3 regions of the Clostridium sp. MB05 genome follow, and region 2 is predicted to be linked to each of the others. Evidence: predicted binding sites of a transcription regulator. Region 2 holds the regulator's gene; each other region holds the start of a gene.
The links. Region 2 encodes Rex, which represses fermentation and respiration genes when NADH is low (regulators of the CRP and FNR family bind a similar motif). Its sites were predicted from a motif close to ATTGTTAANNNNTTAACAAT; they were not measured.
Positions count from the first base shown of each region.

Region 1: a site for Rex is predicted at 3,593-3,612, ahead of ACH36K_RS18230 (acetyl-CoA C-acetyltransferase). Genes of this name have one in related genera too.
Region 3: a site for Rex is predicted at 7,312-7,331, ahead of hypB (hydrogenase nickel incorporation protein HypB). Genes of this name have one in related genera too.

Region 1 covers NZ_CP174370.1:3,872,661-3,882,937, forward strand. Annotated here, with positions in the region: gene ACH36K_RS18210 (F0F1 ATP synthase subunit B) at 1-328, opposite strand, end outside; gene atpE (ATP synthase F0 subunit C) at 368-598, opposite strand; gene ACH36K_RS18220 (F0F1 ATP synthase subunit A) at 674-1,372, opposite strand; gene ACH36K_RS18225 (ATP synthase subunit I) at 1,373-1,735, opposite strand; gene ACH36K_RS18230 (acetyl-CoA C-acetyltransferase) at 2,372-3,553, opposite strand; gene wecB (non-hydrolyzing UDP-N-acetylglucosamine 2-epimerase) at 3,662-4,813, opposite strand; gene upp (uracil phosphoribosyltransferase) at 5,304-5,933, opposite strand; gene rpiB (ribose 5-phosphate isomerase B) at 5,965-6,414, opposite strand; gene ACH36K_RS18250 (L-threonylcarbamoyladenylate synthase) at 6,492-7,541, opposite strand; gene ACH36K_RS18255 (hypothetical protein) at 7,562-8,149, opposite strand; gene prfA (peptide chain release factor 1) at 8,202-9,287, opposite strand; gene prmC (peptide chain release factor N(5)-glutamine methyltransferase) at 9,351-10,277, opposite strand, start outside.
Region 2 covers NZ_CP174370.1:772,852-783,128, reverse strand. Annotated here, with positions in the region: gene ACH36K_RS03930 (electron transfer flavoprotein subunit alpha/FixB family protein) at 1-684, opposite strand, end outside; gene ACH36K_RS03925 (electron transfer flavoprotein subunit beta) at 706-1,485, opposite strand; gene ACH36K_RS03920 (acyl-CoA dehydrogenase) at 1,503-2,642, opposite strand; gene ACH36K_RS03915 (short-chain-enoyl-CoA hydratase) at 2,751-3,533, opposite strand; gene ACH36K_RS03910 (redox-sensing transcriptional repressor Rex) at 3,822-4,463, opposite strand; gene ACH36K_RS03905 (heavy metal translocating P-type ATPase) at 4,879-7,140, opposite strand; gene ACH36K_RS03900 (ArsR/SmtB family transcription factor) at 7,157-7,516, opposite strand; gene ACH36K_RS03895 (zinc dependent phospholipase C family protein) at 7,704-8,297, opposite strand; gene ACH36K_RS03890 (NUDIX hydrolase) at 8,458-8,880, opposite strand; gene ytvI (sporulation integral membrane protein YtvI) at 8,928-10,001, opposite strand.
Region 3 covers NZ_CP174370.1:3,174,932-3,185,208, reverse strand. Annotated here, with positions in the region: gene ACH36K_RS14885 (histidine kinase dimerization/phospho-acceptor domain-containing protein) at 1-866, shown strand, start outside; gene licT (BglG family transcription antiterminator LicT) at 1,100-1,942, shown strand; gene ACH36K_RS14875 (beta-glucoside-specific PTS transporter subunit IIABC) at 2,066-3,979, shown strand; gene ACH36K_RS14870 (6-phospho-beta-glucosidase) at 3,996-5,432, shown strand; gene ACH36K_RS14865 (GyrI-like domain-containing protein) at 5,637-6,488, shown strand; gene ACH36K_RS14860 (TetR/AcrR family transcriptional regulator) at 6,607-7,197, opposite strand; gene hypB (hydrogenase nickel incorporation protein HypB) at 7,512-8,183, shown strand; gene ACH36K_RS14850 (FAD-dependent oxidoreductase) at 8,220-10,277, shown strand, end outside.

The DNA.
Region 1 (10,277 bases), 850 kb from region 2:
TTTCTACTTTTGCCCTCTCTAAAATAACCTTAGCTTCTTGATTAGCCTCTTCAACTATTTCTTCATATATTTTTTCTGCTTTTTGTTTATATCTTTCAGTAACTTTTTTACCTTCTTCTCTAGCATTTTTTAATACTCTTTCATTTTCTATTGCTAGCATTCTTGCTTTTTCTGATTCTTCTTCTGCATTATCTAGTTGGTCATTAATCAGATTTTCCCTTTCACTAACAATAGCCTCAACCTTAGCAAAAAAGAAATATTTTAAAATTGCAAAAAGAATAATAAAGTTAATTATAGTGGCTATAAGGGTGCTAGGATTTATTTCCATTAACATATATAACTACCTCCCTTCTGGAGCCATAAGACACTATTTTACTCCAACGAATATTAAAAGGATTGATACTAATAAGCCATAAATCGCAGTTGCTTCTGCAAAAGCTGATCCAAGCATTAATGCAGTAGTTATCTTACCACTAGCTTCTGGTTGTCTTGATATTCCTTCTACAGCCTTAGCTGTTGCATTTCCTATTCCAATTGCAGCTCCTATACCTACTAATACAGCTATAGCTGCTCCTAATGCTCTCATTGATATTTCCATAATAAAATCCTCCTTTAATATAAAACAATATAATAATTATATAATTAATAAATTAATATAATACTTAACTAAAAATTAATGTTCTGTATGTCCTGAATGTTCTGCTATCATTTTAATATTTATCATCGTTAACATTACAAATATTACTGTTTGAATACCACCGTCAAAAATATCAAAATATGCATGTAATGGTACAGGAACTCCTATCTGTGCTATAAATCCTATGTGATGCAATGCTTCATAACACAATTCTACTAAGAATGTAGCTGCTAGTATATTACCAAATAGTCTCAGTGCCAATGATACTGGAAGCATTATTCTCTCTAATATATTTATTGGTGTAATTATAGCAAGAGGGAATGTATACCCTCCGAAATAACTTTTCAAACCGTATTTTCGTATAGTATAAAATTGTACCATATAAAAAGTTATTAAGGCTAATGCCACTGTTACAGTAAAGTTCTTTGTTGGTACAGGAAGTCCTATTAATCCAGTAAAATTCATAAACAATAAAAATACCGCTAAACTTCCTATAAAAGGAATAATGTCTAAAAACTCTTCTCCCATATTAGCCGTTACTACATTTTTTAACATAGTATATATAGATTCTACTATTGCTTGCTTTTTATTAGGTCTGAGCTTCATATTTCTTGTTGACCATATAGCAATAATAGCTATTAACACAATGGTTATCCACTGCATTACCACCTCTGGAACTATTTCAATCTTAATTGGCCCAGCAACATAAGACCATATTGGTTCTAGTGGTTCCACTTAATCACTTCCTTTCCCTGTTTTTATCCAATAGAATACTATCAAAACAAAATGTGATAAATATCCTGTAAGATATGATATAAGTTGTATTAAGTTATTTAAAAATGGCAATGCTATAACAATGATAGTAAATATTCTTATAATATATCCAAGAATTAAAAATATACTTTTACCATTATTTAAAGAATATTCTAAGATTAATCCACTAACTATAGAATTTGTTAATGATACTATTAATCCTAATAAAAATACACAAGCCACTTTTAAGTCTATTAGAAAGGATAATATAAGTACAAAAATGAATCCTGCTATTAAATCATATTTTATCATATTAGAAATTAACTTATTCATTTCTCTACTCATTTTATCCTCACTCCCAACTAACTCTTGTTATTATATTACTCTAAAAACATTAATGAAAATCTTATATTTATTCATATAATACATTTAACATCTATATTTAACGATTTTAAGTATTTAAGTTCTATTTACTTAACAAACTTCATTTTTACATCTATTTTCTTCTAGTGTAGTAATATCAAAGAATTATTATTCATTTTAAAGAATATTCAGAATATTATAAATATAGATTTTTACCGTTGTTATCATTTTCATAATAGTTTTTTCAAATTAAATTTACATTTTTTTCAATTTTTGTTTGTTTATATGAATTTTTATTCATTTATACTGTAATAATTTATTAGTGCCTATTTTAAAGGATGAATAAATATTTATTCGATTATTCATTTTTTAGTTTTTTTCTTTATAATTTTTCCTAAATATTTTTGTATGTATTTATATTTTATATATATATAACAGTTATATAGGTTTTAATAATCTTATTATAGATATTACTTTAAATTTTATACAGTTCTACATATCACTTTTATATTGTAAATATTATATTTTCTCATTTATTATTATTATCTATTAATATCTTTATAATTCATATCAAAATAAAAACTCTCGATTTTATATCGAGAGCTTTTATATATAAAGTTATTTTCTTTCAACTATAAGAGCTGTTCCCATTCCTCCACCTATGCATAAAGTTGCCAAACCTTTTCTAGCATCTCTCTTTTGCATTTCATGAAGTAATGTAACCAATATTCTTGCACCTGATGCTCCAACTGGATGGCCTAATGCTATGGCTCCTCCATTTACATTAACTTTACTCATATCAAAATTTAAATCTTTTGCAACTGCCAAACTTTGAGCTGCAAAAGCTTCATTGGCTTCTATTAAATCTAAATCTTCAATTTTTAAATTTGCTACTTCTAAAGCTTTTTTTGTTGCATGGAAAGGTCCATATCCCATAATTGAAGGATCTAATCCTTTTTGTCCATAGGAAACTATTTTTGCTAATGGTGTAATACCTAATTCTTCTGCTTTTTCAGCACTCATAACTACGAAAGCTGCTGCTCCATCATTTATACCAGATGCATTAGCTGCAGTTACTGTGCCATCTTTTATAAATGCAGGCCTTAACTTAGCCATTCCTTCAATTGTAGCACCAAATCTTGGATATTCATCAGTATCAACTACCTTTGGCTCTCCCTTTCTTTGTCGTATAACAACTGGTACTATTTCATCTTTAAATTTACCTGCCTTAATAGCAACTTCAGCCTTTAATTGTGAGTTAAGTGCAAATTCATCTTGTTCTTCTCTTGTTAAATTCCATTCTTTAGATATGTTTTCTGCAGTTACTCCCATGTGATAATTGTTAAATGCATCCCATAAGGCATCATTTATCATAGAATCAACCATTTTTCCATCGCCCATTCTTTGGCCCCATCTAGATGTTTTTAATAGATAAGGTGCTTGAGACATATTTTCCATACCACCAGCTACAACTATGTCTGCGTCTCCTGCTTTTATCATTTGAGCTGCTAATGCAACCGTTCTTAAACCTGATCCGCAAACTTTATTTATTGTCATAGCAGGTACTTCTACTGGTAATCCAGCTTTTATAGCTGCTTGTCTTGCAACATTTTGTCCAAGTCCTGCTTGAATAACATTACCCATTACAACTTCTTCTACTAATTCACCCTTTATACCTGCTTTAGCTACAGCTTCCTTTATTACTACTGCTCCTAATTCTGCTGCTGATACGTCTTTTAATGCTCCTCCAAATGAACCAATAGCAGTTCTTACTGCACTTGCAATTATAACTTCTCTCATAATCCACATCTCCTCCATATAATAGTCAGAATCATCTAATTTGTTAAACAATTAACACAATTTAATTATATCACTTTATCCCTTTTATTCAACCATAATTTTCAAAATCTATCTTAAAAATTCCTCTATTTCTAACGTTCTTATGTTAAAATAATTTTCAATTATATTTGCAATTCTCTTTGATGCTAAACCATCTCCATAAGGATTAGCCGCCTTACTCATTTTAGTATATTCATCTTTGTTATTTATTAAATTATTAGCTTCAGTTATTATCTTTTCAATATCAGTACCTACTAATTTTACAGTTCCATATTCAACTGCTTCTGGCCTTTCTGTTACATCTCTAAGAACTAATACTGGTTTTCCTAGGTGTGGTGCTTCCTCTTGTAGTCCACCTGAATCGGTCATTACCATAAAGCACTTATTCATTAAATTATGAGTTTCTTTAGTATCTAATGGTGATAATAAATGAACTCTTTCCTTGTCTCCTAATTTTCTGTTTACAACATCCTTAACAACTGGATTTAAATGCACTAAATATACTAGCTCTACATCCTTATTTTCTTCTACTATCTTACTTAATGCATCACATATATTTTCTATTCCTTGCCCCCAATTTTCTCTTCTATGAGCAGTAATCATTATAACTTTTTTATTTTCAAAATCTATCGTGTTTAGTATATCATTTTCAAATATATATTCTTCCTTTACTGTGTGAAGCATAGCATCAATAACAGTGTTACCAGTTATGTAGATATCTCTCTCATTAACACCTTCTCTTAAAAGATTTGCTTTAGAACCTTTTGTTGGTGCAAAATGTAAATCTGCTAATGCTCCCGTAAGTTTTCTATTCATTTCTTCAGGGAATGGAAAATATTTATCAAAGGTTCTGAGACCTGCTTCAACATGCCCAACTTTAATTTGTTGATAGAAGGCTGCAAGTGCTCCTGAAAATGTAGTAGTCGTATCCCCATGAACAAGTATCATATCAGGCTTTTCTTCTAAAAATATTTCTTCTAATCCTTCTAGAACCCTATTAGTTATTCCAGTTAAAGTTTGCTTGCTCTTCATTATGTTCAAATCAAAATCTGGTTTTATATCAAAATAATCTAATACTTGATCTAACATTTCTCTATGTTGTGCTGTTACACAAACCTTTGAATCTATTCCTTCCCTTTTTTCTAGTTCTTTTACTAAAGGAGCCATCTTTATAGCTTCTGGTCTGGTTCCAAATATAGTTATAACTTTTTTCTTATTCATTCTAGATTCCTCCTGATTTATATATAAATTAAATTATTTCCATTATTAATATTTACTATTTCTATTTTTTATAAGCTTTATTCTAGTTTAATTATTACATATTTTCGTAAATTCAATGCTTATATAATTATACACTCTTACTAGCAAATAAACAAATATTGCTCTATCTTAAGCCTTAATTTTTCTACATTTAAACTCTATTAATCTAACTTTTTTAAATATATTTGAGATATCTTTTTTATGCTCAATAATAAAAAAGTAGCCATATGTAAGTTTACTTATTCCTTCGCTCCGCTCCAAGTCAACGCAAACTTACATATGTCACTTACAAACTGAAGGTTAGGAAAGTATAAAACAACTCTACTTTTTTACATTGAATTACTAAAAGCCTTATATAATCACATTTTCAAAACTTTAAATTTTTATACTTTCCTCGACATTAAATAAGGAGCAACTTATAAAAAGCTACTCCTTATTTATATTAATTTAATTATTTAGTTCCAAATAATCTATCGCCTGCATCTCCAAGCCCAGGAACTATATATCCATGTTCATTTAATTTTTCATCTATTCCAGCAACATATATATCTACATCAGGATGAGCTTTTTGAACAAACTCTATACCTTCTGGAGAGCTTATTAAGCACATAAGTCTTAAATTCTTAGCTCCTCTCTTCTTTAGCATAGTTATAGCATCTGCTGCTGATCCACCTGTAGCTAACATTGGATCTACTACTATTACATCTCTTTCTGCTATATCTTGAGGTAACTTACAGAAGTATTCTACTGGTTGAAGAGTTTCTTCATCTCTATATAATCCTACATGACCAACCTTTGCTGCTGGTATAAGCTTTAGCATACCATCTACCATTCCAAGGCCTGCTCTTAAGATAGGAACTATAGCCATTTTTTTACCTGCTAACATCTTACACTTTGTTTTACAAATTGGAGTTTCTATTTCTACTTCCTCTGTACTTAAATCCCTTGTTACTTCGTAAGCCATAAGCATTGAAACTTCTTCTACTAGTTCTCTAAAATCCTTTGAACCAGTTTCCTTACTTCTTATAAAAGCCAACTTATGTAATATTAATGGATGATCTATTTGTGTTACTTTACTCATTTATATTCCTCCTATTGCATTAACAATTATATTATTTATTATATCTTTTTTCTAACTCTGTTATTTTATTAATTCTATTTTGATGTCTTCCACCTTCAAATTTAGTATTTAAAAATGTTTTTACTATGTCTAAAGCTAATCCAGGCCCAACAATTCTTTGTCCAATAGTTAATATATTTGCATCATTATGTTCTCTTGTGGCATGTGCACTAAACGTATCACTACATAAAGCTGCTCTTACACCTGGAATCTTATTTGCTGCAATTCCTATTCCTATTCCTGTTCCACATACTAAAATTCCAAAATCAAATTCTTTTGCTACTACTGCTTCTGCTACTGGTATAGCATAATCTGGATAATCACATGATTCATTGGAACTAGTTCCAAAATCCCTTATTTCATATCCTTCTTGAGTTAAATATTTTTTTATTTCTTCCTTTAATTCAACTCCACCATGATCTGAGCCTAATGCTATCTTCATAAGAATGTACCTCCTAACCATTATAATGGTAAATTTTATATAATAAAAAGGAAAAGGTCTCCCCCTTCCCTCCCTAATTATACTTCTACTATATCAAAACCTGATGCCTTATTTAATCTATTCATTATAGCTAGCCCTACACCTTTTTCATCAAAAGCCTGACATAAAATAACATCAACATTTAAATCATCACAAGTTCTAAGTGATTCAAAAAGATTCCTTGCTACTTCGTATAGATTTTTTTCACTTCCTAAAGAAATTACTTTACAACCATTAAAATTATTATATATTTCATCAGTTGATAATATTACAACCTCTTTTTGATTATCTATATAATTTTGTACCATTTCATTAATTTTTTCAATAGTTTTTTCTTTATTTCCCTTTATTATTTTTAATTTTGCTTTTGGTGCATAATGTCTGTACTTCATTCCAGGAGCTTTGGGCTTTAAATTTTCATTTGGTTTTCCTTTTATAGCTTCATCAATATCTATATATTTATTAACTTCCTTTAACATTTCTAATGTTATCCCACCAGGTCTCAATACTACTGGTGGATTAACTGTACAATCAACTATAGTAGATTCCACTCCAACATTGCTTCTTTTTCCTCCAACAATATAGTCAACTCTTCCATTTAAATCCTCAATACATCTTTCAACTTCTGTCGGACTTGGTCTTCCTGAAATATTAGCTGAAGGACCTGCAATCGGGCATCCTGATAACTCTATAAGCTTTAATGCGATATCATTATCAGGCATTCTAATACCTATTGTATCCAGATTAGCACTAGTTCTACTAGGAATTATTTCTTTTTTATTTAATATTATTGTTAATGGCCCTGGCCAAAATTTATTTATAAGCTTTTGTGCTACTTCTGGTACATTCTTTACCAAATTATTTATATCCTTTGATGAAACATGAACTATTAAAGGATTATCTTGCGGTCTTCCTTTCGCATTAAATATTTTTTCTACAGCTTTAACATTTAACGCATTAGCTCCTAATCCATATACAGTTTCTGTTGGAAATGCAACAATTCCTCCATCCTTTATAATTTTAGCTGCTTCTTCTATGTATTTAATATCATCATTAATATCTTTTATAATAGCTACCTTTGTTTCCAAAAGTCTTACCTTCTTTCTTTTTATATTTCTATTTGCTCTCTAGCTATCTTTATATTTTCTATAGCTGAAGATGTGTAGGATGCCCTAACACAATTTTTATATATTTCATCTAATAAATTATACTTTTTAAGAGCACCTCTTTTTATAACTTGGAAATAGTATGTTTCTTCTGGATTTATTTTTTTAGCCTTTAAATATTCTTCTGCAGCTTCTGGATACCTTTTAATAAATCCTTTTGTTATTTTTTTTAAATATTTATTTCTAAACTTAACAGTAGTTATTAGTATTATATCCATATCTTCCTTAGTTCTATCTGTATGTACCACTGCCACTTTATCACATATAATTACTGACTCTTTAAAAAACAATCCACTTTTAAACTTAAGCTTATTGTTGTTACAAGTAAATTTTAGCCTATGATAATTTAGCTTTGTTATACAAGCTATTATTATTAAACATTCTATTATAGCTAAATATATCCATAAAAATATACCATTAATTTGTGATAAGAAAGCTACTAAAGGAAGTATTGTAAATAATATTAACATTAATATAAAGAATTGCTTTTTATGGTTCTTTTCTTTTTTTAATGCTTTGTTTATTTTCATTCTTCCCACCTACTTTAAAAGCCCTACATAATTAAATGCAAGGCTTTTTTTATTAAATAGCGTCAGTATTACCCATATTCTTCATTTTCTCAGCTTGATCAGCTGTAATTAATGCATTAATCACTTCTTCTATATCACCATTTAAATATGATTCTAACTTATAAAGTGTTAATCCGATTCTGTGATCAGTAACTCTTCCTTGAGGATAGTTGTAAGTTCTGATTCTTTCACTTCTATCTCCTGAGCCAACTTGACTTTTTCTATCTTCTGCTATACCAGCACTTCTTTCAGCTTCTGCAGCTTCATATAATCTAGATCTTAAAACCTTCATAGCTTTTTCTTTATTTTTTAATTGAGACTTTTCATCTTGACAAGCAACAACAACTCCTGTTGGTAAGTGTGTAATTCTTACCGCTGAATCTGTTGTATTAACGCATTGTCCTCCATTACCTGAAGATCTATAAACATCTATTCTTAAATCTTTTTCGCTTATTTCTATTTCAACATCATCAACTTCTGGTAAAACTGCTACTGTTGCTGTTGAGGTATGAATTCTACCACTTGATTCTGTATCAGGAACTCTTTGTACTCTGTGAACTCCACTTTCATACTTAAGTTTTGAATAAGCTCCATTACCTTTAATCATAAATACTACTTCTTTAAATCCACCTATATCAGTTTCATTTGCACTCATTAATTCTACTGACCATCTTTGAGTTTCAGCATATCTTGTGTACATTCTAAAAAGATTTGCTGCAAATAAAGCAGCTTCATCTCCACCTGCACCCCCTCTGATTTCTACAAAAACGTTCTTGTCATCGTTAGGATCTTTAGGTAATAGAAGTATTTGTATATGCTTCTCTAACTCTTCTTCTCTAGCTGTTAGCATTGATATTTCTTCTGAAAGCATTTCTCTCATTTCTCTATCGCTTTCTTCTGATAACATCTCTTTATTTGCACTTAAATCTTCTACAACAGTTTTATATTCCTTATATGCATTAACTATAATTTCTAAATCAGCGTGTTCCTTACATAGCTTTCTCCATTCTGTTTGATTAGCCATAATTGAAGGATCTGATATCTTTACAGATAATTCATCATATTTATTTTCTATAAAAGCCAATTTATCTAATAACATAAATATCACTCCGTACTATATTTTTTAACATCTACCTATTATATCACAAAAGATAGAAATTTATCAATAAGTAAAGTAACCAAGTACAACTCTGTCTAATTCTGCCAAATCTTTAAATACTTTCAATCTATTAAAGCCTGATAAACTCATCAGTTTTGTAACTTCCTCACCTTGATCATGACCTATTTCAAATGCAAGTATTCCATTTTCTTTTAAAACAAGTTTACTTTCTTCTATTATTCTTCTATAAAAGTCTAATCCATCTACCCCTCCATCTAAAGCTGTATGAGGCTCATACTCTTTAACATCATTCATTAAATTACTTATTTCTTCTTCTCTTATATATGGTGGATTTGATGCAATAATATCATATTTTTTTCCTTTAGCTATAGGCTCTTTTAATAAATCACTTTTAACAAATTTAACTCTATCTTCTAAACCCTGCTTAATAATATTTTCCTTGGTTACTTCTTCTGGAGTTTTGTAATAATCTATTTCTTCAACCATTATATTTTTTCTGTAATGAGCAAGAGCTATTCCGATAGCACCACTTCCTGAACATAAATCACAAACATCTAAACTTTTATCTTCTGGAATAAGCTTTAATAACTCTTCAACTAAAACTTCTGTATCTCCTCTTGGAATTAAAATTCCTTCTTTTACATTAAAATCTAAACCCATAAATTCAGTTTCACCTAAAATATACTTAATAGGCATTCTATTTTCCCTTTTTTCTATTAACTTAAAAAATTCTTTTTCGTCATTAATAGAAACTTTCTTGTCTCTATTTGTTATTATATACAATTTATCCTTTGCTAAAACATTTCCTAATAATAATTGTGTATCTAACATATAGTTTTCTATTTTTTTCCTCTTTAATCTCTTTGAGCCTATTTGAAGTAACTCACCTATGGTATTTTCTTTTGGCTTTATTCCCTCTGCACTCATAAGAGCTGCAATAGCAACTTCTATTTGATCATCATCAGGTTC
Region 2 (10,277 bases):
GTTTTCCTTAGAACCAACTCCTCTACCTCCAGCTACTATAAAGTTAGCTTCACTTATATCAACTATATCCTTAGCTTCCTTTACAATTTCAACTATTTTAGTTCTAATATCTGCTTCTTCTAGCTTAACTTCAACATTTTCTACAGTAAACTCTCTATCTTCATCTGGAAGCTTTGAGAACACTCCCGGTCTTACTGTAGCCATTTGTGGTCTATGATCAGGGCAAGCTATTGTTGCCATTAAGTTTCCACCAAAAGCTGGTCTTGTAGCTAGTAAATCTGCTTTTTCAACATCAACATCTAAAACTGTACAGTCTGCTGTTAACCCTGTTGATAATCTAGCTGCTACTCTAGGCCCTAAATCTCTTCCAATGAAAGTAGCTCCTATAAATAATATTCCTGGTTTTCTTTCATTAGCTATATCGCAAATAACTTTTGTGTATCCATCAGTTGTATAATGCTTTAACAACTCATTTTCAGCAACGATAACCTCATCTGCTCCATGTCTTCCTAATGTGTCTGCTAATCCATTAACTTTATCTCCTAATAGCAATGCTGTTAGTTTTACTCCTAACTTATCAGCAATCATTCTACCTTCACCTAATAATTCTAGAGAAACCTTTTGAAGTTCCCCTTCTCTTTGCTCAGCAAATACCCAAACTCCATTGTAATCTGCCATACTCATATTTTTTACCTCCCATATATCTTAGATATAGTGCTTTTCCTTTAATTTTCCTAATACATGCTTTACAGCTTCTTGTGGAACTTCATTTATTATTTCTCCAGCTCCTTTAGCTTCTTTAGTCATACTCTTTTTAACCTTAGTCGGCGATCCTTTAAGTCCTAATTCATCTTTATTCACATCTATATCATCAGCTGACCAAATCTTTATTTCCTTATTAGCTGTGTCAAAGATATACTTAACATTCATATATCTTGGCTCATTTAATTCCTTTATAGCTGTTAAAAGAACTGGTGCCTTAACTTTTATTAATTCATATCCATCTTCTAATGCTCTATTTACTAATAATCCATCTTCTTCTACTTTAACATCTTGAACATATGTTACTTGAGGTATATTTAAATGTTCTGCAATTTCTGGACCTACTTGAGCAGTATCTCCATCGATTGCTTGTCTTCCTGCAAATACTATATCATACTCTAACTTTTTTAAAGCTCCTGCTAAAGCCTTTGAAGTTGCTAATGTATCTGCTCCTGCAAAAGCCCTATCAGTTATAAGAATAGCTTCATCAGCTCCCATACATAAAGCTTCTCTTAAAGCATTTTGTGCTTGAGGAGGTCCCATACTTATTACTGTAACTTTCGCTCCTGTATTGTCTTTTATTGTTAATGCTTCTTCTAAAGCATGTTTATCCTCTGGATTTATTATTGATGGAACTCCATCTCTTATAAGTGTTCCTGTTTTTGGATCAATCTTAACAGCTGTTGTATCTGGAACTTGTTTTAAACAAACTACTATATTCATCTATAAATCCTCCCTTATTATCTTAATGCATTTCCTGAAATAACCATTTTTTGAACTTCTGATGTTCCTTCATAGATTTCAGTTATCTTAGCATCTCTCATCATTCTTTCAACTGGATATTCCCTAGTATATCCGTATCCACCGAATATTTGAACAGCCTTAGTTGTTACATCCATAGCAACTTCTGCTGCATAAAGTTTAGCTCTTGCTGCTTCTACTGAATATGGAAGTTTAGCATCCTTTAAGCATGCTGCTTTATAAACTAAGTGTCTTGCAGCTTCTATTTTTGTATCCATTTCTGCAATCATCCATTGTAAACCTTGGAATGCTGCTAATGGTCTTCCAAATTGTTTTCTTTCCTTCATATAAGCAACTGCTTCGTCAAATGCGCCTTCTGCTATTCCTAAAGCTTGAGCTGCTATACCTATTCTTCCTCCATCTAAAGTTTTCATAGCTATACCAAAACCTTTACCCTCTTGTCCAATTAAGTTATCTTTTGGAACAATACAATTACTCATAACTAATTCTGTTGTTGAAGAAGCTCTAATTCCTAGTTTCTCTTCTTTCTTTCCTATTGAGAATCCTGAAAAATCCTTTTCAACTATAAATGCTGATATTCCCTTTGTTCCTTTACTTCTATCTGTCATAGCAAATATTATAAATGTTTCTGCTACTCCTCCATTAGTTATAAATATTTTTGATCCGTTTAATATATAATTATCTCCATCTAATACTGCTACTGTTTGTTGACCTGCTGCATCTGTACCTGCTCCTGGTTCTGTTAAACCAAAAGCACCAAGTTTTTTACCTGTTGCAAGATCTTTTAAATATCTTTCTTTTTGATATTTAGTTCCAAACTGCTCTATTAAAGATGCACAAAGAGAAGTGTGGGCAGACACTATAACCCCTGTAGTTCCACAAGCCTTTGATAGCTCCTCTACAGTTAATATATAAGAAAGCGTGTCTCCACCTGCTCCACCGTACTCTTTAGAAAAAGGAATTCCTAACATTCCAAGCTTGGCCATTTTTTCAACGTTTTCCATTGGAAATCTTTCAGTTTCATCAATTTCAGCAGCAATTGGTTTTACTTCATTTATAGTGAATTCTCTAGCCATTTGTCTCACTAATTCTTGCTCTCTAGTTAATTGAAAATTCATTTAATATACCTCCTTGATATTGAACCTTTTTTAATTATATGAATTTACTTAATTTAAATATTTTTAATTATTTTAATTTGAATTTTTTTTATATTTTATTTTTTCTGACTATTTGTTAGAAAAATTTTTGGCTCTCTTTTCCATAAATGCTTCCATGCCCTCTTTTTGATCTTCTGTAGAAAAGCATTTACCAAAATCTTCGGCTTCAATTTCTATAGCTTTATCTATATCTACTTGCATCCCCCTATTTATAGCATCTTTACATAACCTTACTGCTATAGGAGCATTTGCTATTATAGTCTTTGCCATATTTTTAGCTTCTTCCATTAAACTTTCTAGTGCTACAACTTTATTAACTAAGCCTATTTTTAAAGCTTCATCTGCCTTTACAGTTGCACAAGTATAAATAAGCTCTTTGGCCTTTCCTTCACCAACTAATCTTGGTAATCTTTGAGTTCCTCCAAATCCTGGTGTTATTCCAAGACCAACCTCTGGTTGAGCAAATCTAGCCTTTTCTGAAGCTATTCTTATATCACAAGCCATAGCTAATTCACATCCACCACCTAAAGCAAATCCTGATATAGCCGCAATAACAGGCTTGTCTAATTTTTCTAATCTTCTGAAAACTTTGTTTCCTAAAAGACCAAATTCTCTTCCTTCATCTTCAGTTAAGTCCTTCATTTCAGAAATATCTGCTCCAGCAACAAAAGCTTTTTCCCCAGATCCTGTTAGTATGACACAGTAAATATTTTGATCATTTTCTAAATCATCTAAAACTGCATCTAAATCTTTTAAAGTCCCTGAATTTAAAGCATTTAAAGCTTTAGGTCTATTAATTGTAACAATAGCTAGATTTCCCTCTTTTTCAAGAATTACATTCTTTAACTCCATAATAAAGTCCTCCCTTTAACTATACTTATATAAAATTATTCAATTTTTCATTAATCTTTAATTATATAAGCTTCTCAAACCTATACTTTATACCCTTTAATGTGACATATTTAACTAAACATATCAAAAATTCTTTAATAATCTATATGTTTAATAAATAAACCATTTGTTAATATTGTAACAATTAACAAAAAAAATAATTGAAGCCCCCGCTTCAATTATTATTATAAACTCTTAAATTTTCTTTTGCAATAAATATTTCTAATTTTAGGCAATTTTTTAATGTAACTACTTACTTTCATCTTTATCATGAAGTAAATATATTAATGTTAGTAAACTTTCTGATAAATGAACATTTTCAACTGTTACTTCTTCAGGTACAGATAAATCAACTGGAGCAAAATTCCATATGCCCGTTACCCCACCTTCTACTAAAGTATCACTAACCTTTTGTGCATTTATTCTAGGAACACAAATTATTCCTATATCTATACTATTATCTCCTAAATAATATTTTAAGTTATCAATATCTTGTATTTCTATATCTCTTATTTTCATTCCAATAAGCTTAGGATTTGCATCAAATATAGCTTCTATAGTTAACCCTATTTGAGAAAATCTACTGTAATTTGCTATTGCCTGACCTATATTTCCTGCTCCAACTATTATTCCTTTGTATTCTTTATTTAATCCCAATATTAGACTTATTTGATTATATAAATCTTTTACATTATATCCATAACCCTGTTGGCCAAAGTCTCCAAAACAATTTAAGTCTTGGCGTATTTGTGACGCTGTAAAGCCTATCTTTTCTCCTAACTCTTTTGAAGAAATTCTATCTACATCATTTCTTAACAACTCTTGTAAGTATCTATGATATTTTGGCAGTCTTTTAATTACAGCCATAGAAATATTCTTTTTCTTATCCATAACCTTCATTCTCCTAATCAAATTTATTTTCATATATTAAAACTTTATTATTACCAAATTTATAATATATATTTTAACACTTTTATTAAAATTTTAAAACAACTTGAGTTACGTATTTAACAAAGTTTCAAAATTTTCTTTTATTTTTCTTAAAATCTAAAAATAGATTATATACTTAATAAACATTTAATAAAATATTTTCCAATAAAAATTAATTTAATTATATTTAGTTATAAAAAATAGACTTATGTATAACGTAGCAGATCCGTTATACATAAGTCTCAAATTTATACAAAGCTTCTCAAAGCTTTGTAAACAAGATAATGATCTTGTATGCTTCCCTTACGCCTGAAAATTTTCAACCTAATTCATTATATTTAATATGATGAAATTTGTCAATAAAATAGTTATAAAATTATTTTAAACATCTAGTTGAATTTAGAACTGCTATTAAAGTTACTCCTACATCTGCAAATACTGCTTCCCACATTGTTGCTACTCCAAAAGCACTTAAAATCAATACTAATACTTTTACTCCTAATGAGAATATTATATTTTGCCATAAAACTTTATTTGTCTTTCTTGCAACTTTAATGGCTGTAACTAAAGCTTCTGGATCATCTTTCATTAAAACTACATCTGCGGCTTCAATAGCTGCATCTGAACCTATTCCTCCCATAGCAACTCCTATATCAGCTCTTGCTAAAACTGGTGCATCATTTATTCCATCTCCAACAAATATAACTTTTCCTTGAGTTGAATTATCTTTTATTAAACCTTCTACCTTTTCAACTTTATCTCCTGGTAATAATTCTGAAAATACCTTATCAACGCCTACTAGTGATGCTACCTTTTCTGCCACGGATTTATTATCACCTGTTAACATAACAGTTTGAGAAACCCCGGCTTCCTTCAAGCCTTCTATGGCTTTCTTAGCACCTTCTTTTATTTCATCGGATATAACTATATTACCTTTATATTCATTATTTATAGCAATATGAACTATTGTTCCAATTGATGCTATATCATTATAACTTATATTAAACTTTTCCATTAATTTATAGTTACCTACTAAAACTTCTGCTCCGTTAATTAAGGCTTTAATTCCATGTCCTGATATTTCTTCATAATCACTTAACTCTTCATTTTTTATATCTTTTCCATATTCCTTTATAATAGATTGAGCTATTGGATGATTTGATAAGCTTTCTGCTATAGCCGCAACCTCTATTAATTCTTCTTTTGAAATATTATTATTATTATTATTTATTTCTGTTACCTTAAAAACTCCTTTAGTTAAAGTTCCTGTTTTATCAAAAACAACTGTATTAACATCTTTAAGAGCTTCTAGGTAATTTCCACCCTTAACTAATATACCTTTTTTAGATGCTCCTCCAATCCCTGCAAATAATCCAAGAGGAATAGAAACTACTAATGCACAAGGACAAGATACAACTAAGAATATTAAAGCTCTATAAATCCAATCTGAAAAACTTGCATCCTTTATAACTAATGGAGGTATTATAGCTAACGCTAAAGCTGAAAATACAACTATTGGAGTATATACTCTTGCAAATTTAGTTATAAACTTTTCAGTTGGTGCTTTTTTATTAGATGCATTTTCTACTAATTCTAAAATTCTTGATACTGTTGATTCTTTAAAGTTTTTAGATACCTTAACTTTTAAAACACCATTTGTATTTATAAATCCTGCTAAGATATCTTCTCCCACAGAAACTTCCCTTGGAACTGATTCACCAGTAAGTGCTGATGTATCTACAAAGCTTGTTCCATCTAATACAACACCATCTAAAGGTACTCTTTCACCTGGCTTAATAACTATTATATCATCTATATTGACTGTTTCTGGTTTAACTTTTTCTTCTTTTCCATCTACTAAAATATTAGCATATTCAGCTCTTATATTCATAAGAGATGTTATTGATTTTCTAGATCTATTTACTGCATAAGATTGGAATACCTCTCCTATTTCATAAAATAACATAACTGCTACCCCTTCTTTAAAGTCACCTACGAAGAAGGCTCCTAAAGTAGCAACTGTCATTAAGAAGTTTTCATCAAATACTTCTCCTCTGAATATATTCTTTATAGCTGTTAAAACTACTTCTCCTCCAATTAAAACATAACTAAGAGCAAAAAGTATTATTGATATCATTGAATTTTCTTTTGAAATGATAGCAACTATATATATTATTGCACCTATTATTAACCTAATGTTCTCCTTTATACCAACTTTTCCTCCATGTGAATGATCATGAGAGTGTCCGTGTGAATCATCATGAGAATGTCCATGATCTTCTCCTCTTAAATGGGTATGAGAATGTTCCTTCCCATGATTATGATTTTCTTTATCACTATCGCTTTCTATAGAACAGCAACTACTTGTACATCTATTAACATTTTCAGTAATGTTATTATTATCATTTTTATCAAATACCTTAACTCCTGGCTCTAGCTTTTTAATTATTGATTTTGTTTCTTCTATTACTTCTTCTGTTGGTTTCTCTCCATTTAATTCTATAATTAAATTTGAAGTTGTAAAATTCAAAGTGGCTTCTTTAACTCCATTTAAATTATTAACTCTAGTCTCAATTTTATTTGCACAATTCGCACAAGTTAATCCAGATAAAATCAATTTTATTTCATTACTACTCATTTCTATCCCCACTTTCTTATTCAATAATATGCTTAAATCCTTCATTAAATATATGCTCAATATGATCATCTGCTAATGAATAATATATTACTTTTCCAGCTCTTCTAAACTTAACTAATCTATTTGATTTTAATACTCTAAGTTGATGTGAAATCGCTGATTGAGTCATATTTAATAAAGCAGCTAAATCGCATACACATAACTCTTCTTGAAATAAAGCACATAATATTTTTATTCTTGTAGAATCGCTGAAAGCCTTAAATAAATCAGCTAAATCATATAAAGTTTCTTCATTTGGTATAGAACCTTTTACTTTTTCAACTACATCTTTATGAATTATAGTACAATTACAACTTTCCAATTTATTTTCTTCCATAATTCCCCTCCAAACTCATATGAACAATTGTTCATATGTTTATTTAATAATATTATATGCTATTCTTATTAAATGTGTCAACTTTAAATAAAAATCTTTTGTAAAAAAGTGGACATATGTAATCATATTTTCAAAACTTTAAGCTTTTATACTCGCCTAAACCTAAAAAAGAGAGCTTTACAGCTCTCTATATTACCAATGCAATATGCTCTTTTAATTTTTGATTTAAAACAACTTCATTCAAAACCATATTTACAACAGTACTGCAAATATGACTAGCATAAATTAGATCTTTTTCATATGAGGATTTTCCATTATATTCTTCCTGTAGCTTCATTATATATTTTCTTATTTCTTCTGAAGTCAAATGTAAATTTATATCTTTTTTAATATTATAATTCTTTGTAAATTTATTTAATTCATTTTCATATAATACATGTTCTTTCATAGCATTAGCACTTTTAAATTCCCATCTTTGAAAATGTGGAATACAGAAATAATCACATAAAAAGTGACATACAACTCCTAATTCCTGATTAAACTTATTAGGTGAATATCTAGTATAGATATCATCTAAAGTTAGAGAAGATAAAAATTCTATTTTTTTTACAATCATTTCAAAACTTTCATCAATATAATGTTTTTTAAACTTATATTTTGATACAGAATCAGGTTTTAAATTTCCCCAAATAAAATGACCATCATTTATTATAAAAACTTTATCTTCTTCAACATTGTTTATAAATTGTTGTGCTAAAGCTTTGTGAGTATTCATCATCATAATTTCCTCACCTCGCTTTTATTTTTATATCTTTATAATAATACTATAGATGATAAAAAACAAATATGTTTTTTTGTTTATATCTCCATTTATTATCATATTAACTTTTAATTCTCTTTATTAAACATTATAAATTTATATCCATTTTTTGTTAATGTTTTTATTTAATTCCCTTTATTTCTTTTATTTTCTTAATTAATAAAGGTTGTATTGAAGGATATGTTAATTCCTTTGGCTCTCTTTCAAATAACTTAACTTCTCCTATTTCAAAATTTGGTAACTCTCCTAAAGAGTTTATTTCTGCATAGAATAAAGAAGCAAAACTTTTTTCGCCTTCTATTATTAAAGAATAATCATTTATATATGTTATTTTAAATTCTTCTGCTCCTGTTTCTTCTCTTAACTCCCTTTTAGCAGTAAAATTTATATCTTCTCCAACTTCTCTATGTCCTGCTGGTATTTCCCAAGTTCTTCTTTTTTTGTGCTTTACATAAACCCATTTATCTCTATACCTAGAAACTATTATTGCATAAAGTAATTTTTCATTTTCTATTGTATTTTTTTCATAAAATTCAATTTTCATATGTTTCTCCAATTTTAAAATATAAGTTAATTTAATTTTTATTCAATTTATTTAAATATATGTATTTTTCCACTATCATTTAAATTTTTCAAAATAATAACTATAATTGGTAAAATAAATAATCCAAGGAATCCAAATATTCTAGCACCCATAAACATACATACTAACATTACTAAAGGATGTAATCCTACTTGCTGACCAACAATCTTTGGCTCTAATATATTTCTTATTACAGTAATAGTTACATATAATATCGCAAGTCCTATTGCTAATCCAAAATTTCCTTTAATAGCTTCTATTATAACCCAAGGTATCACTACTCCACCTGTTCCCAGCACTGGAAGTATATCTACTAATGCTATTAATGCTGCTATTGTTATAGCACCCTCTACTTTTAAAATAGACAGCCCTATTGATAATTCAATAAAAGTTATACTTATAATTATTGCGTATGCCTTTATAAGTTTAAATAAAGTTCCTACTATATAATCCTTAATATCTAATATTATACTAGAAACTTTATCCGGAAATTGTCTAGTTATGAAACTTGTAATATTTGTATAGTCCATTGCACAAAAGAATGATGAAATAATAGATAATATAACTATAATAAAAAATGTTGGAACTGATGATACTGTAGAAGATACAAATTTAACAACTCCTGATGATATGTTAGTAATTATACTTCCTAATGACTCAACAAGTGAGGAAGTTATATCATTAATTCCCTGTACTAATGCAGGATCAAGTTTTGCTATTAAAACCTCTATTCCATCAAGTAAATCATATACAGCTGGTTCTATATTGGTTAAATAAATATTAGGCAAACTAATAAATACTGATTTTAAAGCTACAAACAATTTAACAACAAGTAAAGCAAAAAGTGCACCAACAGTTGCATAAAAAATTAGAACTGTTATTCCAGCTACTAACTTTCTATTTATTCTAAACTTACTTGATATGAAATTAATTAGCGGCTTTAATATAAATGCTATCCCAAACCCTATAACAAAAGGCATAAACCATCCAAGCCCATATTTAATAGTAATGTATATTATTGCTCCAACTATTATTAAGTATATAGTATTTATAATAAACTCTCTTTTTTTCTCTACTCCCATTTTTTATCTCCTTAATTTTTTATTTAAATTATACAATAAAAAATTTGTATTTTAAATTTCTAACTTTAATATTAAGCTAAAATTCAGAATTTAATTTCAATTTATTTTTACTTTCTAGAACAATAAGAGTTTTCTATATTCTAACTAATCTAATTTTAATAATACACATATAATAATTTCTAATTCAATGTATTACTGTTACTAGCTATTACTTTAAAATTTCTTTATTATATATTTTTATATAATAAAATAGAGAAGACACTTCTTCTCTACTTA
Region 3 (10,277 bases), 1.5 Mb from region 2:
TTGGTATTGCAGTTTCCTTTTTCTGCTTTATAACAATTATGTTATTTTTTATAAAAAGAAAAACAACCTATATTGCAATGCTTGAGAGTGAAATAAGAATACTAGAAGGTGGCAATTTAAATCACGAAATTACTATTAATGGGAATGATGAGCTTTCTTCTTTGGCTAAAGGAATTAATGAGATGAGAAAATCATTTATAGGGAGATTGGAAAGTGAAGATAAAGCAAGGGTAGCAAATAGCGAACTTATTACAGCAATGTCACATGATTTAAGAACACCTCTTACAGTACTAGTAGGATACTTAGATATTATAGAATACAAAAAGTATAAGACAGATGAAAATTTGAGACAGTATATTCACAATAGTAGAGAAAAAGCATATCAAATTAAATATCTCTCTGATAAATTATTTGAATACTTTATGGTGTTTAATACTAATGATGATGATTTAGAATTAGAGACTTTTGATGGAAATGAACTTTTAGATCAACTACTTGAAGAGAAAATTTTTATATTGGAAGATAACGGTTTTGATTTTCAAATTAATTCTTGTAACATGTCTTTTCTTATAGAAGTAAATTTAATTTCGATACAGAGGGTTTTTGATAATATTTTCTCTAATATCATTAAATATGCAGATAAATCCAAGCTAGTTAAAGTTAAATACTATATAGAAAATCAATTATTATTTATTTATGTTGAAAACCAAATAAATAATAATTTGAAAATAGTAAGCAGCACAGGAATTGGCATGAAAACATGTAAAAAAATTATCGAAAAGCATAAGGGAGAAATTGTTGTTAGAAAAACAGAAAATACTTTTTCTGTACAGATTAGCTTAGCTATAAAATTAAGTAATAACTAAGTAAATTAAGCTAAAAAATTTGTACTTAAAAAATAAAATCTTAAGCTATAAAAGATATTTAGAAAACATTTGCATTAAACCTTTATATATGATAACATACATGTAGATAAATGCATATTGAACGTTAGGATAGTGATTGTTTGAGCAAGCTAAACCTGCACAAAATTAATTATAGTATACCTATATACTATAATTAATTTTGTGCAGGATTTTTTTATGTAGGAGGTGGAAGTATGATTATTTACAAAATACTAAATAACAATGTTGTTTTAATATTAGATAAAAACGATGAAGAACAAATTGTTATGGGTAGAGGTATTGCATATAAGAAACGTGTTGGAGACGAAATAGAGGAAAATATGATTGATAAGGTCTTTACTTTATCTGATAAAAATATGACTAATAAGTTTACAGAATTATTAAAGGACATGCCTTTGGACTATGTTGAAGTAGCTGATGAAATTATTAAATATGCTAAACTTCAGTTAGGAAAAAGGTTAAATGATAATTTAATTATTTCATTAAGTGATCATATAAAGACTGCAGTAGAAAGACATCTGGATGGGATAAATATGAAGAATTTCTTGTTATGGGATATAAAGAGGTTCTATAAAGATGAATTTGTAATAGGTTTAGAAGCATTAAAAATAATTGAGAAGAGAATAGATGTAGATTTGCCAGAGGATGAAGCAGGATTTATAGCTATACACATTGCCAATAGTTTAATGGATGAAAGCCTAACAAATATGTACGACATAACAAAGGTAATGCAAGAGATATTAAATATTGTTAAATATAATTTAAGTATTACTTTTGATGAAGAGTCAGTATATTTTTATAGATTTGTAACTCATATAAAGTTCTTTTCACAGAGGCTTATAACTGGTAAAACCTTTGATGATGAAAATGATGATAATTTGCTAGATATAATTAAGGTAAAATATCAGGATTCATATAAATGTGTTAATAAAATAAGTGAGTTTATTTATAAAAAATATAATTATGTTATTTCAAATGAAGAAAAATTATATTTAACGATTCATATCGCTAAAATTTTAAGTAAACAAACTATTTAATATACTATTAAATAAGGAGGTATATCAAATTAACTATTAATTTTTGTTTTGGGTGGTGACATTAAGTTGGCCAAACCTTCATATTTCATATTTACTAAAAATGAATCAATGGAGGTATTAAAAATGGGAAAATATGAACAATTAGCAAAAGATATTATTAAAAATGTTGGAGGAAAGGAAAATATTAAAAGCTTAACTCATTGTATAACTAGATTGCGTTTTCAATTAGATGATGAATCAAAGGCTAATGATGCTGTTTTAAAGAATATGGACGGTATTGTTACAATACTGAAATCAGCAGGTCAATATCAAGTTGTTATTGGTAATCACGTATCTAAGGTTTATGAAGATGTTTGTGAAGTGGCAGGAATATCTTCTGAAAGTGAAAGTAAGAGTGAAGATAATAAAAATAAGAAGCCATTCGATAAGTTTATTGATGTTATTTCAGGGATTTTTCAACCTATTTTAGGTGTATTAACTGCAGCAGGTATGATTAAGGGATTCCTTGCTTTATTTAGTGCACTAGGTTGGGTTACTCCAGATAGTGGAACTTATATGATTTTAAATGTAATTGGTGATGCAATGTTTATGTATTTACCTGTTATGTTAGGTTATACAGCAGCTAAGAAATTTGGTTTAAAGCCATTTGTTGGGTTAATAATCGGTATAGCATTATGTTATCCTGCAATTCAACAAGGTACATTATCAGCAACTCTTGAGCCATTGTATACATTATTTGATGGAACAATGTTTGCTTCACCAGTATATATAGAGTTTTTAGGGTTACCTATTATCGCTATGAATTATACTTCAACAGTAATACCTGTAATCTTAATATGTTATGTTGCAGCTAAGTTCCAAAAGCTATTTGATAAAATAGTTCCAGAGTTACTTAAATTTTTCTTTGTGCCAATGTTAACACTATTATTTGCATTAGTATTAGGTTTTATAGTTGTTGGACCAATAGCTACTTATGCATCTACAATAGTGACTAATGTAATATTAGCTATACGAGGAATCTCACCACTAGTAGCAGGTGCTGTTATAGGTTTGTTCTGGCAAGTTTTAGTTATATTTGGTATACACTGGGGACTACTTCCGATTTATATAAACAATATATCAACTTTAGGTTATGACAATGTTATGATGCCTTTCTTTGCTACAACTTTTGCAACAACTGCTGTTGTTATAGCTATAATGATTAAAACAAAGGATAAAAAATTAAAGAGTTTATGTCTTCCAGCAGCTATTTCAGGAATTTTTGGTGTTACAGAACCAGCAATCTATGGAATACTGTTACCACTTAAAAAGCCATTTATTATAAGTTGTATAGCATCAGGGGTAGCAGGTGCATATTATGGTTATGCTGATTTAAAAGAGTTTATTATGGGGGGATTAGGAATATTTGAATTTCCTGCAATGATAGACCCAGCAACTAATAGTATGGATAATATTAAAGTTGCTGTAATTGGTGTTATTGTTGCTATGGCTATTGCATTTGCTTTAACAATGATATTCTTTAAAGATAAAGAAGAAGACAAGGTAGAAGTTGAAGATACTAAGAAGGAAGTAATAAAATCAAACTTAGAAAAAGAAGTAGTAAATATGCCTATGGAGGGAACTATTCTTCCATTAAGTGAAGTATCAGATGATGCATTTGCAGAAGGTGTGCTTGGAAAAGGTTTAGCTATAAAACCATCTAAAGGTATAGTTAAATCACCTGTAAAAGGAACAGTTACAACTTTATTTCCAACATATCATGCTATTGGATTAACTAGTGAAACAGGAGTAGAGCTTTTAATTCATGTTGGTATGGATACTGTTAATTTACAAGGTAAGCATTTTAGCCCTAAAGTAAAGCAAGGAGATACTGTTGAAATAGGTGATGAATTACTTGAGTTTGATATAAAGGGAATAGAGGAAGAGGGTTATTCAACTATAACACCTATAGTTGTTACTAACCATGATCAATACTTTGATGTTATAGAAAGTGGATTATCTGAAAATAGTAGTGACTTTCTTACAGTTATTTTTTAAAAGGTAGGTTAGTTAAATGAATAATGAAAGATTTCCAAAAGACTTTTTATGGGGTGGAGCTACTGCTGCTAACCAATGTGAAGGTGGATATAATGAAGGTGGCAGAGGATTAGCAAATGTTGATGTAATTCCTTATGGAGAAGATCGCTTCCCTGTAATGGATGGAACTATGAAGATGTTAGGATTTGATGATAAATATTATTATCCTGCTAAAGATGGAATTGATATGTACCATAGATTTAAAGAAGATATTGCATTATTTTCAGAAATGGGATTTAAAGTTTATCGTATGAGTATTGGATGGAGTCGTATCTTTCCAAAGGGTGATGAGGAAAAACCAAATGAGGAAGGATTAAAATTCTATGAAGATATATTTAAAGAATGTAAAAGATATGGAATAAGTCCTTTAGTAACAATTACCCATTTCGATTGTCCAATTCACTTAATAAAGAAATATGGTGGATGGAAAAATAGAAAGCTTATAGGTTTTTATGAAAATTTATGTAACGTATTATTTAGACGTTATAAGGGATTAGTAAACCATTGGATAACTTTTAATGAAATTAATATGATTTTACATTTACCATTTATGGGAGCAGGATTATTAAAAGAAGAGGGAGAAAACTTTGAAAAGGTTCAATACCAAGCTATTCATCATGAGCTTGTTGCTAGTGCTATTGCAACTAAGATTGCACATGAAATTGATCCAAACAATAAGATTGGATGTATGATTGCAGCAGGAAGTACTTATCCAAATACAAGTAATCCTAAGGATGTTTGGAAGGCTTATAGAGGTGATAGAGAAGGGTATTTCTTTATAGATGTACAAGCAAGAGGTTATTATCCTAATTATGCTTTAAAAGAGATGGAATGCAAAGGAATTATGCCTAAGATGGAAGATGGGGATAAGGAACTACTTAAGAAACATACTGTAGATTTTATATCTTTATCTTATTACAATAGTCAATTAACAAGTGCTGACCCAGAAATAAATAAATTAACACAAGGGAATGTATTTCCTACATTAAGAAATCCTTACTTAGAGGCAAGTGAGTGGGGATGGCAAATAGATCCATTAGGATTCCGTATTACATTAAATAGTTTATTTGATCGTTATCAAAAACCATTATTTATTGCAGAAAACGGCTTAGGAGCAATAGATGTTATAGACGAGAATGGAAATATATATGATGATTACCGTATAGACTACTTAAGAGAGCATATAAAAGCTATGAGAGATGCTATTGAAATAGATGGTGTTGACGTCTTTGGTTATACTACTTGGGGATGTATTGACTTAGTCAGTGCATCTACAGGAGAAATGAAGAAACGTTATGGCTTTATATATGTAGATAAAGATAATGAAGGAAATGGCACCTTCAAAAGATACAAGAAAAAATCTTTTTACTGGTATAAGAAGGTTATAGAAAGTAATGGGGAAGACTTAGATTAATAAAAATTAAAGCTCAATATTATACCTTAAGGTAGTAAGCATAGGTTGTGTTTACTACCTTCTTCTATATATAATATTTATATTGCTTGAGAAATAGAAATAAAGATTAAATTTACATATAGTTAATCTCTCATATTTGTGCAGAAAATGAGAGGTTATTAAATTTGTATATTGCTATACTTTTATTGTAAGGAGATGAAGTTTATGGAATGGTTAGATAGGTTAAATGAAGCATTAAATTATATTGAAGATAATTTAGATGGAGAAATTGATTATACAAAAGCAGCAAAGCTAGCATGTTGTAGTGTATATCATTTTCAGAGAATGTTTTCTTATATAGCAGGTAGACCACTTGCTGAATATATAAGGAACCGGAGGTTAACAAAGGCGGCTATTGATTTGCAAAGTGGCGATAAGGTAATTGACGTAGCAATGCGTTATGGATATGAATCTCCAACTGCTTTTAATAGAGCTTTTCAAAAGTTACACAATGTAACTCCTTCAAGTGCACAAAAGGAAGGAACATTCCTAAAATCATATTCTCCTATAAGTTTTAAAATAACAATAAAAGGAGTAGAGGAAATGAATTATAGCATAGTTAAGAAAGATGAATTTAGAGTTGTTGGCGTTAAGGTATTAATTAAAAAGAATATTAAAGAGAATTTTGAGTATGTACCAAAGTTTTGGGCAGAGACAGAGAAGAGTGGAAGACTTAATGATGTAATAGCTTTAATGGATGAAAAATCTAATGGAGTTTTAGGGTTAAGTTTAGCAATGGATGAATTAGAAAACTGGGAATACTATATTGCTACTAAAACTAATAAAGAAGTACCAGAAGGTATGCATGAATATATGGTACCAGCATGCACTTGGGCTATTTTCTCTGGAGGAGGGGTTATGCCAGATGCAATTCAAGAAGTTCAAATGAGAGCATTTACTGAGTGGCTACCAACTTCAGGATATGAGTATGCAGATGCACCAGATATCGAAGTTTATTTAAATGCAGATCCTTCAAATTCAAAGTTTGAGGTATGGATACCAATAAGAAAGAAATAATATAGAAACTACATCTAGTTAATCTAACAAAAAGGATGTCGCGTTTCGCGACATCCTTTTTATATGCTTTTAAAACTAGTAAAATAAACACTTTCAGAGATTTTTTAGATTTAATAGGCTACTTTTTATAATTAGCAAGTATTAAGTTTAAGTCAAAAGTTATATTAGTTTTTAGGTCATAACTTCCTTGATGAAGGCACCAATCAAAAATAACACCCCTTGATGTTCTTAAAAGAGTTTTAGTTAAATCATCAGAAGAAATATTAGATTTTAGCTCACCAGATTCTATAGCTGATTCTATAGCAGATTTAATTTCAACTGTAAGAAAACGATCTGATTTTAAAGTATATTTACTATCTATAGAAAGAATATTCTTGTAAACATCAGATACAAATAGCCATCCTAGATCTTGGAGTAAAGAAAGTCCCTCACTAAACAAGTACATCATTTTTTCTATATTTGAATTAAAGGTTTGTGACTCAAATCGTTCTTTTAATAACAAATCTATTTGCTCATAACCTGTATTAACTATTTCATTTTTAGATTTAAAATGATGGTAGAAGGCACCGGTTGAAATTTCAGATGCATCACAAATTTCTTGAATCTTTACATTTTCAAAGCCTTTTTCTTTAAAAAGATTCGTTGCTATCTGTGTAATTCTAAGTTTTGTGGCAATAGCTTGCTTTTGTCGGTCTGTTAATTTTTTCATAATATAATTCCTCGTGCAATTAATTTTAAAACATAATGATTTTGAATTTTGTTAAAGTATATCACAAAAGGAATATCAAAACAATTTATGAATATGTTTACAATAAGAAGAAAGTATGTTATATTATTAACATAATCAGATTCGGTGAATTTAATTATGTTAATTATGTTAAGAAAAATTGGTCAATAATATTATGTTTTTATAATGTACTTTTATTGTATGAAATACTTTTTTTATTATTTAAGTTAAAAAGGGGAAAGTTAAATGTAAAAAAAGAAAAAATAAAATTTATTATTAAATAAGGGGTGGATAATATGGAAACTTATAAAATTCTTGAGATTAAGCAAAGTGTTTTTGAAGATAATGATAGACAAGCAGATTTGCTTAGGGAAGAGTTAAAAAAAGATAAGACATTTTTATTGAATTTGATGTCATCACCAGGTTCAGGTAAAACAACAACAGTTGTAAGAACAATTAATGCCTTAAAAGATGAAATGAGAATTGGAGTTATGGAAGCTGATATTGACTCAGATGTTGATGCTAATACTGTTTCAAAAACTGGCGCAAAAGTAATTCAATTACATACAGGTGGAATGTGTCATCTAGATGCAGATATGACAAAACAAGGTTTACTAGGACTTGGAACAGAAGAAATTGATTTTGCAATATTAGAAAATGTAGGGAATTTAGTGTGTCCAGCAGAATTTGATACTGGAGCATCAAAAAATGCAATGATTTTAAGTGTACCTGAAGGACATGATAAACCATTAAAATATCCTTTAATGTTTTCTATTGTAGATGTTGTATTAATTAATAAGATTGATGCAATGGATTATTTTGATTTTGATTTAGAGAAAGTTAAAGAGTATATTACTAAATTAAATCCAAATATAAAAATAATACCAATATCTGCGAAGACCGGAGAAGGTATTGAGGAGTGGGCAGATTGGGTGCGTACTGAAGTTAAGAATTGGAATGAAAATTAGAGATATAATAAATTAAAAAAATGGGGGAATATATTAATGGTAAATCAGAAGGTATTGGATCTTGCAAATCACATAAGTATGAAAAAATCTGGGTCGAAATCTGAAATTAAGCCAGATCAGCCTGAGTATAAAATTCTTGAGCCTGTTGTTACAACAGAAATGGCAGAAGTAGGACTTCATCTTGAATTTCGTAAAAAGAAGAGTGCAGAAGAAGTTGCAGCTTTATGTGGAAAATCTGTAGAGGAAACAGCAAAATTACTATGGGATTTAGCTGTTGCTGGTGTTTGTTTCATTGGTGAAATAGATGGGGTTGATAAATACTGGTATGATCTTTGGGTTCCAGGACAAATGGAAATGATAGTTAATCATCCTAATAGAGAAAGTGTTGAAAATTATAAGCAAATTGCAGAAGCTTTTGAGGCATATGGAAGAAAAAAAGCTCCTCTTACAGCAGGTGTTTTTTCAGTAGGAACAGGAACTATGCGTGTTATACCAATAGAAACAGCTATTGAAGGAGAAACTAGAAGAGCTTCATATGAAGAAATTTCTAAATATCTTAATGAAAATACTGTATTCTCTGTATCAGATTGTTCTTGTCGTACATCAAGAGAAGCTATGGGTGAAGGTTGTGGACACTTAAAAGAAGACATGTGTATTCAACTTGGACATGCGGCAGAATACTATATACGTACAGGTAGAGGTAGAGCTATTACTCGTGAAGAAGCTTTTGATATTATTAAGAGAGCTGAAGAAAATGGTTTAATGCATCAAATACCAAATGCAGATGGTCCAGGACATACTCATGCTATCTGTAATTGTTGTGGATGTTCATGTTATGCTACAAGACTTGCTGGTATGTTCAGAAACAATGATTTTGTGCGTTCAAATTATGTTTCAAAAGTAGATAAAGACAAATGTGTGGCTTGTGGAGAATGTGTTCAAGTTTGTCCAGTTAATGCATTAAAATTAGGTCAAAAATTATGTACTAAAACACCAATTCCTGAGAAGAAGAGAGTAGATTTTGCTCATAATACAGAGTGGGGCGAAGATAAATGGAATGTTGACCATCGTATAAATAGAGAAAACGTTGTTGAGACTGGTACAAGTCCTTGTAAAACATATTGTCCAGCACATATTTCTGTTCAAGGTTATATAAAGCTTGCTTCTCAAGGAAGATATAAAGAAGCACTTGAGCTTATAAAAAATGAAAATCCATTCCCAGCAGTATGTGGACGTATTTGCCCAAGAAAATGCGAATCTGCATGTACTAGAGGAGAAATTGATGAAGCAGTTGCTGTAGATGAAATTAAAAAGTTCATTGCTGAGCAAGATTTAAATACAGAACATCGTTATGTGCCAAAGAAAAGACATGAATATGGTAAGAAAATTGCAATCGTAGGTGGTGGACCTTCAGGTTTATCTTGTGCATATTACTTAGCTATTGATGGATACAAGGTAACTGTATTTGAAAAGCAAAAGGTACTCGGTGGTATGTTAACACTTGGAATTCCATCTTATAGATTAGAAAAAGATGTAATAAATGCAGAAATAGAAATTTTAAGAGAATTAGGTGTAGAATTCAAAACTGGTGTTGAAGTAGGAAAAGATGTAACTCTTAAAGAATTAAGAGGTCAAGGCTATGAAGCATTCTATGTTGCAATAGGTGCACAAGCAGGAAGAAACCTTGGTATAGAAGGTGAAGAGGCAGAAGGTGTTATGACTGGAGTTGATTTCTTACGTGAAGTTAACTTAGGAAATGATATTAAGCTAGATGGAGAAGTTGTTGTAATCGGTGGTGGTAATGTTGCAATTGACGTTGCAAGAACTGGTACAAGAGTTGGTGCAGCTAAAACTTCTATGTTCTGTCTTGAATCAAGAAAAGAAATGCCTGCTTTAGATGAAGAAATTGATGAAGCTTTAGCAGAAGATATTGAAATTAATAATTCTTGGGGACCAAAGAGAATTCTAACTGAAAATGGTAAGGTAGTTGGAATTGAGTTTAAGAAATGTATTTCTGTTTTTGATGAAAATAAAAGATTCAATCCAAAATTTGATGAAAAGGAAGTTAAGGTTGTTAAAGCAAGTCATATTTTA